Leisingera sp. NJS204: one gene and its partners. The protein of the gene in region 2 interacts with the protein of the main gene of each other region in a pairwise test. Links are inferred from orthologs where the notes say so. Each region holds a gene or a part of one and is shown on either strand. Other genes may lie near its edges.

The links. Proteins that work in one complex are often made in the same cells at the same time.
Region 1: the proteins of ETW24_RS10100 (region 2) and ndk interact in binary tests that used the Escherichia coli proteins (3 or more experiments, as listed by UniProt). The link is inferred for Leisingera sp. NJS204 from one-to-one orthologs.
Region 3: the proteins of ETW24_RS10100 (region 2) and ETW24_RS17770 interact in binary tests that used the Escherichia coli proteins (3 or more experiments, as listed by UniProt). The link is inferred for Leisingera sp. NJS204 from one-to-one orthologs.

The regions. Positions count from the first base shown.
Region 1 is NZ_CP035417.1:2,327,020-2,332,327, reverse strand. What follows is about bases 1,165-3,992. They hold ndk (nucleoside-diphosphate kinase), read left to right. Parts: upstream 1,165-2,281; coding sequence 2,282-2,704; downstream 2,705-3,992. Other genes in these bases: ETW24_RS11385 (TfoX/Sxy family protein), read right to left, coding at 3,506-3,835; ETW24_RS11390 (YqaE/Pmp3 family membrane protein), read right to left, coding at 3,266-3,436; ETW24_RS11395 (DUF4112 domain-containing protein), read right to left, coding at 2,758-3,273; ETW24_RS11405 (ABC-F family ATP-binding cassette domain-containing protein), read right to left, coding at 1,165-2,010. Also shown: ETW24_RS11410 (MarC family protein), read right to left, coding at 1-154; more of ETW24_RS11405, read right to left, coding at 151-1,164; ETW24_RS11380 (cytochrome P450), read left to right, coding at 3,999-5,228; ETW24_RS11375 (response regulator), read right to left, coding at 5,265-5,308. UniProt on the Escherichia coli protein: Major role in the synthesis of nucleoside triphosphates other than ATP. The ATP gamma phosphate is transferred to the NDP beta phosphate via a ping-pong mechanism, using a phosphorylated active-site intermediate.
Region 2 is NZ_CP035417.1:2,054,499-2,058,738, forward strand. What follows is about bases 1-3,000. They hold ETW24_RS10100 (uracil-DNA glycosylase), read left to right. Parts: upstream 1-1,164; coding sequence 1,165-1,836; downstream 1,837-3,000. Other genes in these bases: ETW24_RS10090 (anthranilate synthase component II), read left to right, coding at 1-152; trpD (anthranilate phosphoribosyltransferase), read left to right, coding at 149-1,168; trpC (indole-3-glycerol phosphate synthase TrpC), read left to right, coding at 1,848-2,660; moaC (cyclic pyranopterin monophosphate synthase MoaC), read left to right, coding at 2,673-3,000. Outside these bases: more of moaC, read left to right, coding at 3,001-3,143; ETW24_RS10115 (molybdopterin molybdotransferase MoeA), read left to right, coding at 3,144-4,240. UniProt on the Escherichia coli protein: Excises uracil residues from the DNA which can arise as a result of misincorporation of dUMP residues by DNA polymerase or due to deamination of cytosine.
Region 3 is NZ_CP035417.1:3,636,697-3,641,987, forward strand. The notes cover bases 1,165-3,975. They hold ETW24_RS17770 (class I SAM-dependent DNA methyltransferase), read left to right. Parts: upstream 1,165-1,751; coding sequence 1,752-3,200; downstream 3,201-3,975. Other genes in these bases: ETW24_RS17775 (restriction endonuclease subunit S), read left to right, coding at 3,197-3,975. Also shown: ETW24_RS17760 (hypothetical protein), read left to right, coding at 1-757; ETW24_RS17765 (ankyrin repeat domain-containing protein), read left to right, coding at 760-1,116; more of ETW24_RS17775, read left to right, coding at 3,976-4,345; hsdR (EcoAI/FtnUII family type I restriction enzme subunit R), read left to right, coding at 4,363-5,291. UniProt on the Escherichia coli protein: The subtype gamma methyltransferase (M) subunit of a type I restriction enzyme. The M and S subunits together form a methyltransferase (MTase) that methylates A-2 on the top and A-3 on the bottom strand of the sequence 5'-AACN(6)GTGC-3'.

The DNA.
Region 1 (5,308 bases), 270 kb from region 2 along the record:
TTGCTGCGGTGATGGTCGAACGCAGGGCAATCGCACGCCGCTGTGCGGGCGTCATGCCCTGTGTCAGCGCCAGAAAGATCGGTGTCAGCCCAATCGGGTCAACGATGACAAACAACGTGACAAATGAGGTGATCAGAAAGGCCGTGTCGATCATTGCGCCTCTGCTTTTTCCAGTTTCTCCACCGCTTTCAGCCACAGCTCCTCGGCGCGGTCCTGGGCTTCCATGACTTCGGCATATTTGCGCTGCCAGACAATGGCTTCGTCTTTGCGTCCATCGTCATAAAGAGCAGGGTCTGCCAGTTTTTTGGCCAGCTTGTCGCGCATTTCGCTGACTTTTTCCAGGCGCGCCTCACCTTTGCGGACCTCGGCGCGCAGGGCCTGAATGGCTTCGCGGCTGGGGCGCTTTGGTTTTTCGGCCTTGGCCTTGGTCTTGGATTTGCCTGCGGGTTTGTCGCGCGTCAGCAGCAGATCGCGGTAGGCCGGCAGATCGCCCTCAAACGGTTTCACTGTGCCGCCGGACACCAGCCACAGCCGGTCCGCGACCAGGCTAAGGAGGTGCATGTCATGGCTGACCAGAATGACCGCGCCGGAATAGGCGGTCAGCGCTTCGACCAGCGCCTCGCGGCTTTCGATGTCCAGGTGGTTGGTCGGTTCATCGAGGATCAGCAGATGCGGAGCGGGCAGGGTGGCCAGCAGCAGCGACAGCCGCGCCTTCTGCCCGCCGGAGAGACGGCCGACCTCGGTATCAGCCTGATCCGACCCCAGTCCGAACCCGGCCAGCCGGGCGCGCAGGCGGGCCTGGCCTTCGTTCGGGCGTTCGCGCTGCAAATGCTGCAGCGGCGTTTCGTCAATGTGCAGCTCATCCACCTGGTGCTGGGCAAAAAAACCGATCCGCAGCTTGCCGGACTGGGTCATCTTGCCGGCCATCACATCCAGACGGCCTGACAGCATTTTGGACAGGGTGGATTTGCCCTCTCCGTTCTTGCCAAGCAGCGCGATACGGTCGTCCTGATCAATGCGCAGATCCAGCCGACTGAGGATCGGGGTGCCGTCATAGCCGACCGAGGCGCCCTCGGTCGCGATGATCGGCGGCGACAGCTCCTCGGGTTCGGGGAAGGTGAAAACGGTGCGCGCGGCGTCTTCGGGTGCGCGGATGGTCTCCATCTTCTCCAGCATCTTGACCCGGCTTTGCGCCTGTTTGGCTTTGCTCGCCTTGGCCTTGAACCGGTCGACAAAGGCCTGCAGATGGGCGCGGCGGGCGTCCTGTTTCTTGGCCTGTGCGGCCTGATTGGCCCGGTTGGCGGCGCGCTGACGGGCGAACTGGTCATAGTTGCCGGAGTAATAGGTCAGGCCCAGCTCTTCGAGGTGCAGAATGCCGTTCACCGAGCGGTTCAGCAGCTCGCGGTCGTGGCTGATGATGATCACGGTGTGCGGGTATTTGACCAGATAGGCCTCAAGCCACAGCGCGCCCTCAAGGTCCAGGTAGTTGGTAGGTTCGTCCAGCAGCAAGAGGTCAGGCTGTGAAAACAGCACCGCAGCCAGGGCCACCCGCATCCGCCAGCCGCCCGAATAGTCGGAGCAAGGGCGTTGCTGGGCGGCAAAATCAAACCCGAGACCTTTGAGGATGGCAGCGGCACGTGCCTCGGCCGACCATGCGTCGATATCTGAAAGCCGGGTTTGAATTTCGGCAATCCGTCCGGGATCCTGCGCGGTCTCGGACTCGGCCATCAATTCGGCGCGTTCAGTGTCCGCGGCAAGCACCGTATCGATCAGCGACACGTTGGAGGATGGCGCTTCCTGGGCAATGCCGCCGATCCGCGCTTTGCTGGGCAGTGAAATGGCGCCGGATTCCAGCGACAGCTCATTGCGGATCAGCCGGAACAGCGTGGTTTTGCCGGTGCCGTTGCGGCCGACCAATCCAACCTTGTGGCCAGTGGGGATCGTGGCGCTGGCGCCATCGAACAAAAGACGGCCTTCGACCGCATAGGATATATCGCTGATACGTAACATGGGCCTTGCACTGGGGTACTGTCTGGCCCTTGTCAATGGGGCAGGCCATGTGCGGGTGCCGGACGTGGCTGGCTGTGGCCGGCTTATTGCAGATGCGCGGCAAGACCGGCGCAGGCTCAGGAGGCAAAGCCAACGGGCTGCGCGCCGCCCTTGCTGCTGCGTCAAAGCTGCGTAATCCCCTCTTTATCCTGTCACAGAGCCATGCTATCGGGGCGGCAATTCGTAACGGGCCGGGCATGATGTCCGGCTTTTCAGCACAGGAGTCTGCCCCATGGCACTGGAACGCACTTTCTCGATCATCAAGCCCGACGCAACCCGCCGCAATCTGACCGGCGCAATCAACGCCAAATTCGAAGAAGCCGGCCTGCGCGTTGTGGCGCAAAAGCGCATTCACCTGACCAAAGCCCAGGCAGGCGAGTTCTACAAAGTGCACGCCGAGCGTCCCTTCTACGACGAACTGTGCGAATTCATGGCCTCCGCTCCGATCGTCGCGCAGGTTCTGGAAGGCGAAAACGCCATTGCCAAAAACCGCGAAGTGATGGGCGCCACCAACCCGGCGGACGCCGCGGCCGGCACCATTCGCGCCGAATTTGCTGAATCGGTTGGCGAAAACTCCGTGCACGGTTCCGACGCACCGGAAACCGCCGCTGTCGAGATCGCCTATTTCTTCTCCGGCCTCGAGCTGGTCGGCTAAGCCGCAGGCTTAGCGATGACTGAAGGCCGCGCCGGGCGACTGGCGCGGTTTTTTTATGAGTTGGAGAAAGCGGTTCTAAGCCCGCTGTGCTGCCGGTTGCGCGGTCTGCGGGGCCGTTTCCGCGTGGCGAAGCGGCTGAAGGCAGCCAAGTCCTTGGGCGCAACCAGGGTGGAAAAGCCGCGCCGCGCAAGACGTTTCGCCAACGGCTCATCCTGCGCGGCTGATTGTTCCAAGTGGCGGCGCAGCAGGGCGACGTTGCGGGTATTGGCCTTCCAGCCAATGTCGAAAAGATCGCCGGCCAGCGGGATCGTGCCAACAAGCGCATCAATGCCGATGTTGGCGGCCATGCGCGCCAGCGTTCCTTTTGAAGCACCCATGCGGTGTCCCGAGAGCAGGATATAGCCCGCAGGCAGCAGCGCCACCGCGTCGCCCACGCCCGGGATGAGACCCAGAATGCTGTCCCAGCCGATCCGCGTTCCGATTAAGGGAATGCGGAATGCCCGGTCCATGCGGTGTGCCAGGCGCTGCAATGATTGTAGGCGGTCTTCGTGATGCGCGGTGTCAGGCATGTTCAGGCGTCTTCGCGATAATCCACACAGCGTGCACGATGCCCGGAATATAGCCGAGGATCGTCAGCAGGATGTTGAGCCAGAAATGCTTGCCCAGGCCGACCTGCAGAAACACGCCAAGCGGCGGCAGAATGACTGCAAAAATAATCCGGATCAGGTCCATCGAGGATCTCCTTTGGTTAATGTCCCGTTGATGAACCAACCCCCGGATACCCCATTTGGTTCCATCCAGCTATTTGCGCGCGACAACGCCGATCATGTCCAAGGTTGCCTCGAATGCTGCTTGATGGGTGTCAATGCTGCTGGCCTTGATCTCGTCAAAGCGCTGGCGAAGCTCTTCTTTTTCCTTGCCTTTGCAATCATTCCAAGGCCGCCCCTGCAGCGCCATCACCAGCACGTAGTAGCCGATGAAATGCGGCCGGGTACCGGTTTTCAGAAGTTTGGCATAGGCCGCGTCAGCGCCGATGGCACGCAAATCCTCGGCGGACGAAATGCCGGCCCGGTGGCAGGCTTCCTCATACGCGGGGCCAAGGTTTCGGATGGAAGAAATTGGTGTGTTCATGTTTTGTTTCTACCTGTTCCCGGTGCCGTTGTCACGCTGTAATCGGGCGTCGCCGTATATTGCGGGGCATCGTACTGACGCTGGGTTTCTTGCCGCAATGGCGGATTGACAGTCGCATTTCCTGCAGAAACCCTGACCGGAATGGCCAGCGGGAGGGTGTCGGATGAGCAGCGGAGAGCAAGTATCTGTGAATATTGAGGAGTTTAATCTGGCGAACCCGCCTGAGGGTTTTCTGGAGGATCCCTTTCCCATTTACGATGCTTTGCTGCGCGAGGCGCCGGTGCTGCCGCAGCCGGATGGGTCACTGCTGGTCTGCCGCCATGCCGATCTGGACAGGGTTTACCGGGACACCACGCTGTTTTCCTCGGACAAGAAGAAAGCTTTTGCGCCAAAATTCGGCGCGGGTTCGCCATTGTTTGAGCATCACACCACTTCGCTAGTGTTTTCCGATCCGCCGCTGCATACGCGGGTGCGCAGGATCATGACCTCGGCGCTGACGCCGCGGGCAATTGCCAGGATGGAACCGGGGCTGGTTGAGACGGTTGACCGCTTGCTGGACAGAATGGCGGGCGCAGCCAATGTGGACCTGATCGAGGATTTTGCCGCCTCCATTCCGATCCAGATTATCGGCAATCTGCTGGACGTGCCGATGGCGGAGCGGGCGCCGCTACGTGACTGGTCGCTGGCCATCCTGGGCGCGCTGGAGCCAGCGCTGAATGCTGATCAGCTGGCCGCAGGGCACCGGGCGGTGGAGGAGTTCAAGGCCTACCTGCAGGATTTGATCGCCCGGCGGCGGGCCAAACCAGGGGACATTGACACCGACGTGCTGACACGGCTGATCAACGGCGAGGGGGCGGATAGCGCCCTCAGCGAGGTTGAGCTGATCCAGAATTGCATCTTTATACTGAATGCAGGTCACGAGACCACCACCAATCTGATCGGCAACGGGTTGGCGCTGCTGAATGACCATCCGGACCAAAAGCAGCGGCTGCTGGAGCAGCCGGAGCTGATCAAACCTGCCATCGAGGAGGTTCTGCGCTTTCGGTCGCCCAATCAGCTGGGCAACCGGGAAACCACAGCGGATGTGGAATTCGGCGGACTGAAAGTCTCTGCGGGGACCAACTTGCATCTGCTGATCGGGGCGGCGAACCGCGATCCGGAGGTGTTTGAAAAGCCGGGTGTCTTTGATGTTAACCGGACGCCGAACCGGCATCTGGCCTTTGCCGGCGGGCCGCATGTCTGCGTCGGGCTGACGCTGGCGCGGCTGGAGGGGAGGATCGCCATTGAACGCCTGCTGCACCGTTTCCCGGGCTATCGCCTGTTGCCCGGCCGGGTGCCGGGCGGGCGAATCCGCTTTCGCGGCTATGCGGCACTGCCGGCGGAAATGGAGTGAATAAGGGTCGACAGGGGCGCTGTCAGGCAGGCCGGCTCAGAACAGCCCGGCCGCCTTGGCGGTCAGCGCGGCCTGGGTCC
Region 2 (4,240 bases):
TCACCGCTGAACTGGAAGACGGCACCATCATGGGCCTGCAGCATAACGAGCTGCCGATCCACGGTGTGCAGTTCCATCCGGAATCGATTGCATCTGAGCACGGTCATGCGCTGCTGAAAAACTTTCTCGACGTGATGCAGGTGCCCGCATGAGCGACCGCCTGAAACCGCTTATCGGCGCCGCGGCGGAACGGTCGCTGACCCGCGAGGAGGCTGAAACCGCTTTCACTCTGCTGTTTGAGGGCGAGGCCACGCCCAGCCAGATCGGCGGCCTTCTGATGGCGATGCGCACCCGTGGCGAAAGCGTTGACGAATACGCTGCTGCCGCCGCCGTGATGCGCGCCAAATGCAACCCGGTGAAAGCGCCTGCGGGTGCCATGGACATCGTCGGCACCGGCGGTGACGGCAAGAACACCCTCAACATCTCCACCGCCACTGCCTTTGTGGCGGCCGGCGCAGGCGTGGTGGTTGCCAAACACGGCAACCGCAACCTCAGCTCCAAATCCGGCACTGCCGACATGCAGTCCCAGATGGGCATTAACGTGATGGTCGGCCCGCAAGCGGTTGAAAAGGCAATAAATGAGGCCGGTATCGGCTTCATGATGGCGCCCATGCATCACCCGGCGGTGGCACATGTAATGCCCACCCGGTCCGAGCTTGGCACCCGCACTATCTTTAACATCCTCGGCCCGCTGACCAACCCGGCCGGCGTGAAACGCCAGCTGACCGGCGCTTTCAGCCGCGCGATGATCCGTCCGATGGCGGAAACGCTGAAAGCCCTGGGGTCGGAACGCGCCTGGCTGGTGCACGGTTCTGACGGCACGGATGAGCTGACAATTACCGGCGTCAGCTGGGTCTCCGCTTTGGAGGAAGACGGCAGCATCCGCGATGTCGAACTCCACCCCGAGGACGCAGGCCTGCCGGTGCATGACTTTGACATGATTGTCGGCGGCACCCCTGAAGAAAACGCAATGGCCTTCCGGGTTCTGCTGCAAGGCACGCCCTCTGCCTACCGGGATGCGGTGCTGCTGAACGCTGCCGCTGCGCTGGTTGTCGCGGGTAAGGCTGCCGACCTCAAGGAAGGTGTCGCGCGCGCGGCGGAGTCCATCGACAGCGGCGCGGCCAAGTCCAAGGTCGAGGCACTGGCGCGGATCACCTCAGCCGCATGACCGATCTTCCGCCGGGGCTGGGCGCCTGGTCCAGCCTGCCCTTTTTCACCGACCACTGGCCCGGGATCTCAGCTGCAATTGCTGAGGATCCCCGGACCATCCTGCCGCCCGCGCATCAGCGGTTCGCTGCGCTGGAGCTGACCCAGCCTGAGGACACTCGCGTGGTGATCCTGGGGCAGGATCCCTATCCGACGCCGGGCCACGCCCATGGGCTCGCCTTCTCAGCCGAGCCGGACGTCCGCCCCTTTCCCCGCTCATTGTCCAATATTTACAAGGAATTGGAGGATGATCTTGGTGTCACCCGCACGAATGCGGACCTGCACGGCTGGGCGCGCCAGGGTGTTCTGCTTTTGAACACTGCGCTGTCAGTTCCCGCAGGCGAGGCAAACGGTCACAAGCACTTTGGCTGGCACCACCTGGTGCATCAGGTGCTGGAACTGGCCTCACAAACCCCCACCGCATGCATTCTGTGGGGAAATGCTGCACAAAAGCTTGAAAAACATATCAAACCGGGCGATCACCTGATCCTGAAAACAGCCCATCCCTCGCCGTTGTCGGCGCGGCGCGGTTTCTTCGGGTCCCGGCCCTTTTCAAAAGTGAACAATTGGCTCGCCGCCCGCGGTGAAACTGCCATAGACTGGAACGCAGGAACGGAGGCCCAGGCATGAGTGAAACTGGTATGACCAAAAACGTGCTCGACAAGATCAAGGCCTACAAACTGGAAGAAGTGGCTGCCGCCAAGGCCGCCAAACCGCTGGAGGCGGTCGAGGCTGAGGCGCGCGATGCCTCCCCGGTGCGCGGCTTTGCCGAGAGCTTGAATCAAGCCAACCGCAGCGGTTACGGTCTGATTGCCGAGATCAAGAAAGCCAGCCCCTCCAAGGGGTTGATCCGCCCTGATTTCGAACCGGCGGAACTGGCCAAGGCCTATGAGGACGGCGGCGCGACCTGCCTGTCTGTCCTGACCGACATCCCCAGCTTCCAAGGCGCCAAGGAGTTCCTGAACCAAGCCCGCGCAGCCTGTTCGCTGCCTGCGCTGCGCAAGGACTTCATGTATGACACCTATCAGGTGGCTGAGGCCCGCGCCCTGGGTGCCGACTGCATCCTGATCATCCTCGCCTCGGTCTCAGACGCCCAGGCGCAGGAGCTGGAGGAAAGCGCCTTTGACTGGGGCATGGATGTTCTGCTGGAGGTGCATGACGCCGAGGAACTGGAGCGCGCCTGCAACCTGAAATCGCCGCTGATGGGCATCAACAACCGCAATCTCAAGACGTTTGAGACCACACTGGACACCACCCGGGAACTGTCGCGCATGGTGCCAGCCGACCGCACCATCGTTTGCGAGAGCGGGCTGTCCACGCCTGAGGACCTCAGCGACATGGCCCGTTACGGTGCGCGCACTTTCCTCATCGGCGAAAGCCTGATGCGGCAGGACGATGTCGCCGGTGCCACCCGTGCGCTGCTCGCCAATCCGCTGATGCCTGGCATGATGTAAAGGAGGATCGCAATGAGCCTCACCCATTTCGACACCAAGGGCGACGCCCATATGGTCGACGTCTCAGACAAGGCTGTGACTTCGCGTATCGCCACCGCTGAGGGCCACATTACCATGGCCCGGGAAACCTTTGATATCATTGCTGAAGGCCGTGCCAAGAAGGGCGATGTCCTGTCGGTGGCCCGTCTCGCGGGCATCATGGGCGCCAAGAAGACGCCGGAATTGATCCCGCTCTGCCACCCTCTGCCGGTGACCAAGGTTGCGGTGGAGCTGACACTGGACCCGGACCTGCCCGGCGTGCGGGTTGAGGCGACGGTCAAGACCACCGGCCAGACCGGGGTTGAGATGGAGGCGCTCACCGCCGTCTCCACTGCCGCGCTCACCGTCTATGACATGGCCAAGGCCGTGGACAAGGCGATGCAGATCGGCGGCATCCGCGTGACGCTGAAAGATGGCGGAAAATCAGGCAAGTACGAGGCGTAAATGATCCCGGTCAGCGAAGCCCGCGCGCATCTTTTAACGCTTGTTCAACAGCTTGAAACCGAACAGGTGCCGCTGGCACAGGCCGCGGGCCGGGTGCTGGCGGCTGATCTGCAAGCGCGCCGTGATCAGCCGCCGTTCTCCGCCTCAGCAATGGACGGTTACGCTGTGAACGCCGCTGAGGTTGAGCAGCACGCCATGTTCAAGGTGATCGGCGAAGCCGCCGCCGGTCACGCATTTCAGGGCCGCGCCGGCGCGGGCCAGGCCGTGCGTATCTTTACCGGTGCACCGGTACCTGAAGGCGCAAGTTTTGTTGTTATACAAGAAGATACAACCCGCAACGGCGACCTTATCACCATCACCGGCGCCCCCGGCAGCAACCACAACATCCGCCCTCGCGGCGGCGATTTCACCGATGGCCAGACCGTCACGGCCCCCAAGCGCCTGACACCGGCTGACATTGCCTTGCTGGCAGCCATGAACATCCCCGCGATACCCGTCACCCGCCGCCCGGAGATTGCACTGATCTCCACCGGCGACGAATTGGTGATGCCCGGCGGCACCCCAGGACCGGACCAGATCATTGCCTCCAACACCTTTGGCCTCAAAGCGATGCTCGAAGACCTTGGCGCCCGTGCCCGCATCCTGCCCATCGCCCGTGACACCGAAAGCTCGCTGCGCACGGCCTTTGAACTGGCCGAGGGCGCTGATCTGGTTGTCACCATCGGCGGCGCCTCGGTTGGTGATCATGATCTGGTCGGCAAGGTGGCGCAGGATCTCGGGATGGAGCGCAGTTTCTACAGGGTTGCTATGCGCCCCGGCAAACCGCTGATGGCCGGCCGGATGAATGGCGCTGCTATGGTTGGCCTGCCCGGCAATCCAGTATCGGCCATGGTCTGCGGCCACGTGTTTCTGGCCCCGATGGTGCGATCCATGCTGGGATTGCCTGCACCATCGCAGCAGCACTTGCTGACGGCCGTCCTTTGCGCCCCCCTGACGGCCAATGGTCCGCGCGAGCACTACATGCGGGCAAATGTGCAAAGCGGCCAGTTGCAAGCGTTTGACAACCAGGACAGCTCCCTGCTCACCATTTTGGCCGA
Region 3 (5,291 bases), 1.6 Mb from region 2 along the record:
CGATGCCAAATTCGCCTTTATCAACCGCTTCGCACAGCAAGTAATGATCGAAGGCGGCTTCAATGGATTTGAGGTGCGCTACAACAAGGAGCGTACGAATTTCCACCGACAGGCGCTCAGAGATATCTTTGCCTCAGGTTATCTGAGCGAGCCCGTTGCTCAAATCCTTGATGGAACACCGCCACACACGCTGATCCATTCTTTGACAGCCGGATTCGGCGTTCCGTTTCCAACTTGTCTGATCATGTGCGGCGGTTTCTATGGCGGCATTGCGCCGCTGACGATTGTCTTTTCAGACGTTGCAGCCGTACGCAAAGCGGCAAACACCTTCCATGACGAATTTTTTGTTTCACTGGAGAAAGGTCGATTTCCAATTGTTTTGCGCGGTTATTCGATTGTCACGGCAAATGAATATTCAGGAGCCCTTCAAGGACGTGATCTGGTCAATGCGCGTTTTGTTCTCACTAATGAAGATGTGCATGACTATGGTGACGAGCTCTTTCCTTATTCGAGAATAATTGCCGATGGGCGCATTGATGTAACCAAGGACGAGAATGGAAGTGTCACGGCTTACAGCATGACCATCGATACGACTGAATTTCCACCGGAGGTTTCAAACAAGGTAGAGCTGAAGAAGGTGCAGCGCTTCGACGGATCATCCTTTTTCGGAGCATCACGCAGACTCACCGCTGATCTTGTGAGGAGCAATCCTTACCTTGAGGCCATCGCCGAGAAGTTCAGTGCGGGGTATCACTGAAAATGAAGACCGCGCCCGCCAACAACGATAGGACGCTCAAGGAAGAGCCGCCTGACATCTTTAAGGCAGCGAGGGATGATGACCTCTATGAGTTGCGAATGGCCTTAGAGGATGGACAGTCTCTTCGAACCAGTCAACCAACCACCGCTTTGACGCCGATTCACGTGGCGGCAATGCGTGGCAGTGTTGGGTTTCTCAAGTTGGCGATGGAGAAAGATGCAGGATCATCCTGGCTTCAAGATGCACAGCTCCGAACGCCGTTCGACCACGCTGCTTCGAGACAAGATCGTCAGTCTATGGCATACCTTCACAACGCAATGTACCCGACAGCAAATCTACCCATCCCCGATGAGCAATGAGCCAGAATGCAAGCCTGCAAGTCCGCGATCACTATGTGGTACTACCATTTACTCCACGTGAAGGCGGCTAGAATAGCGCCAAACGCAAGCTGTGCGTGGTACTACCACGCTGCTTGGCAAGGGGTCCCGCTGCGCGCCCCCGTTGCATCCCCCCGGCCTGTGGCTCTTCCAGGGCATTGAGCCCGTTCAAGAGCCAGTAGAACGTATCCCCGTTCAATCAGTCGCAGGAGACTTCGCTCTCCCTGCACCCATCGATCAAAGGGCTATCGCGCCCCTTGAAACCACTCGCAACCTTTGGCCGTTGCATCACCAATCGGGGGAGCGTTCTTGCTACCCCCAATACCCCCATGACCATTTCATGGAGACCAGGAAGGAAGCATTTCATAGCTGCCCTTGCCTTGGAACCATCCCATCGACCACGGAGCCTTCGCGCCCCATTGGAACCCTGACCAACCTTCCGCAGATTGGATGCCGTCACCGCATCGGCGCTGAACCCGATCAAATGAACCATACCCGCCATTCTCGCACGCTCTTCCAATGTGGATAACTGCCCCCTAGGGCTCTTTGGGGATGCACGCACAAGATGTGCCTGCTAAGGTGATCCAAAACCACAACTCGTCAGGGCAGAGAGCACATTGTACGAAAACGCATTTAACAAGATCGAACGAGACCTTCGCGCGGAAGAAGGCATCGCCAACGAATTGGATTACGTAGAACAGACCTCTTGGGTACTGTTCCTGAAATACCTGCACGACCTTGAAACCGAGCGAGCTGATCGAGCCGAACTTGATGGCGATGATTACACCCCGATCATTGATGGCGAGTTTCGTTGGGACAAATGGGCCGCACCAAAAAAGGACGGCGAGTTTGACCACAACGCTGCCCGCATCGGCGACGACCTGATCAAGTTTGTCGATCAGGAACTATTCCCGTATCTCGCCTCTTTCCGCCAATCCGCAACAAGCCCGCAGACGATCCAATACAAGATCGGCGAAGTCTTCACCGAGCTGCGGAACAAGTTCCGCTCAGGCTATATCTTGCGCGACGTGCTCGAAGCCGTGGACGGCCTTTCTTTCAACACCCAGGCCGAGCGGCACGAGCTGTCACAGCTCTATGAAACCCGTATCCGCCGGATGGGCAACGCGGGGCGAAACGGGGGCGAATACTATACGCCGCGCCCGCTCATCCGTGCCATGATCAAGGTCACGGCCCCCAAGGTCGGCGAGACGATCTATGATGGCGCGGTTGGCTCGGCTGGCTTCCTCTGCGAAGCCTATGACTACCTCCGCACCGACAAGCTCTCCGCATCCGAATACGAGACCCTGCAAACCAAGACCTTCTACGGCCAAGAGAAGAAGGGCCTCGCCTACATCATCGGGATCATGAACATGGTCCTGCACGGCATCGAGGCCCCGAACCTGATCCACTCCAACACGCTCAATGAGAACGTGATGGATATTCAGGAGAAGGACCGCCACGACGTCATCCTTGCCAATCCGCCCTTCGGCGGCGGCGAGCGGCGCGAGGTGCAGCAAAACTTCCCGATCCGCACGGGCGAGACAGCCTACCTGTTCCTGCAACACTTCATCCGCAAGCTGAAGGCAGGCGGGCGTGCCGCCGTGGTGATCAAGAACACCTTCCTTAGCAACACCGACAACGCCTCCGTCGCGCTGCGCAAGGAACTGCTGGAGGCGGCGGAGCTGCACTCCATCCTCGATTGCCCGCAAGGCACCTTTCAGGGCGCGGGCGTCAAGACCGTGGTGCTGTTCTTCGAGAAAGGCGCGCCGACGCGGGATATCTGGTACTACCAGCTCGATCCGGGGCGGAGCCTTGGCAAAACCAACCCGCTGAACGATGATGATCTGGCGGAGTTCATCGAGCTACAACGCACCCGCCCGAACGGGCCGCAAAGCTGGATTGTGAAACGCGTCGATCTTGACGAGGACAGCTACGATCTGTCGGTCAAAAACCCGAACGCGCCGGAAGCCGAGGCGCTGCGCAGCCCCGAAGAGATTATTGCCGACATGCTGGCGCGGGATGCTGAAACGGCGCAAATCCTTGAAGAAATTCGGGGTATGCTGTGAAAGCTGGCTGGAAAGACGAGACACTCGGAGGAATCTTCGAGATCGGTTCGAGCAAACGGGTCTTGCAGAAACAATGGCAGCGGGAAGGAGTTCCCTTTTACCGCGCCCGTGAAATCGTAAAACTCGCCAAGGAGGGATCGGTCGAAAACGACCTTTTCATTTCTGAGGACCATTTCGCGGAGCTGAAAGACAAGCATGGTGTCCCGAGTTCAGGCGATTTAATGGTTTCGGCCGTTGGCACCCTTGGGGCTTGTTATGTTGTGCAGCCAGACGACAGATTTTACTTCAAAGATGCGAGCGTATTGCGCTTTCACCCCAAAGTGGACGTGGACTCACGGTTCTATCAGTATGCTTTTCAGTGGGATGGCTTGCTCGACACCGTTAAGAAAAGCGACGGCGCAACGGTTGGTACTCTTACTATTTCTCGCGCCAAAGGCATTCCAGTTCCCCTCCCACCGCTCGAAGAACAGCAGCGCATTGTTGCGGTTCTGGACGAGGCCTTCGAGGGTCTGGCCCGCGCCCGCGCCCACGCCGAAGCCAACCTCCAAAACGCGCGGGAGTTGTTCGAGAGCTACCTTGCGAATGTGTTTGGTGAAGGGGCTTGGCAAGAGAAGACACTCGACCAGATTTCCGAGAACTTGGACCGCGTGCGCGTTCCGATCACCAAGTCAAAACGCGTCGCGGGCGACATCCCGTACTATGGCGCATCGGGCGTCGTAGATCACGTTGCCGACTATCTGTTTGATGAGGACCTTCTGTTAATTTCAGAAGACGGCGCGAACCTTCTTGCGCGCACTTACCCGATTGCCTTTTCGATTAGCGGCAAATCCTGGGTTAACAATCATGCGCATGTGTTGAGATTTGACGACCCTGACACTCAAGAATTTGTTCGACTGTACCTGAATTCGATATCACTAGAGCCATACGTTAGCGGTATGGCGCAACCAAAGTTGAACCAAAAACAGTTGAACCGTATCCCGATTCCTTTCCCTGATGACGATATGAGAACGGAAATTGTCAGCAGGGCTCAGGCGATGTCAGAAGAGACGCAAAGGCTGGCAAGAAATTTCGAGGCGGCGTTGCGAGACCTCGACGATCTTCGCCAATCCCTTTTACAGAAAGCCTTCGCAGGCGAATTAACATGACGTAACGAGTAGAGAAGATGAGCATTCACGACGAAACCGAAGCCGACACCCGCGCCGAGCGCATAGACCCCGTCCTTGCGGCGGCGGGCTGGGGCAAGAACGGCTCAAAGGTTCGGCGTGAAGTCATCTGTCCTGGGCGCATCCAGTCTGGCGGCACGCGTGGCAAGGGACTGTCTGCCGACTATGTCCTGATCCATAAAGGCCAGAAGCTCGCCGTTCTGGAAGCCAAGCGCGCAGGCGTCAGCCATCGCAACGGGGTCGGTCAGGCCAAAGACTACGCGACCCGACTTGGCTCGCGCTATGCCTATGCCTCCAACGGCCTGAACTGGTATCAGATCGACATGGGCAGCAGGGCCGAGGGCGATATGGCATTGCCCTTCCCATCGCCCGAGGAGCTATGGGATCGTACATTCGCGGATCATAACGACTGGCGCGAGCGCTTCGGTGCCGTGGATTTCGAGACAGACGGCGGCAAGTGGGAACTGCGCTACTACCAGCACAAGGCCGTCAACGCTGCGCTTGAGGCCTTGGCCAAGGACGACCGCCGCATTCTCCTGACTCTCGCCACCGGCACGGGCAAAACTTCCATCGCCTTTCAGATCGCGTGGAAGCTGTTCCAAGCCAAGTGGAACCTCTCGGGCGAACCTACGCGACGCCCACGCATCTTGTTCCTCGCCGACCGCAACATCCTCGCGGATCAAGCCTACAACGCCTTTTCGGCTTTCCCGAACGATGCGGTCACTCGGATCGATCCTGATACGATCCGCAAGAACCGTGGCAAGCCGCCGAAGAATGCCAGCCTGTTCTTCACGATCTTCCAGACCTTCATGACGGGCGAAGGCGAACCCGTTTACACGCAGTATCCACCCGACTTCTTTGACTTCATCGTGATCGATGAATGCCACCGAGGTGGCGCAAAAGACGAAAGCGAATGGCGGCGCTTGCT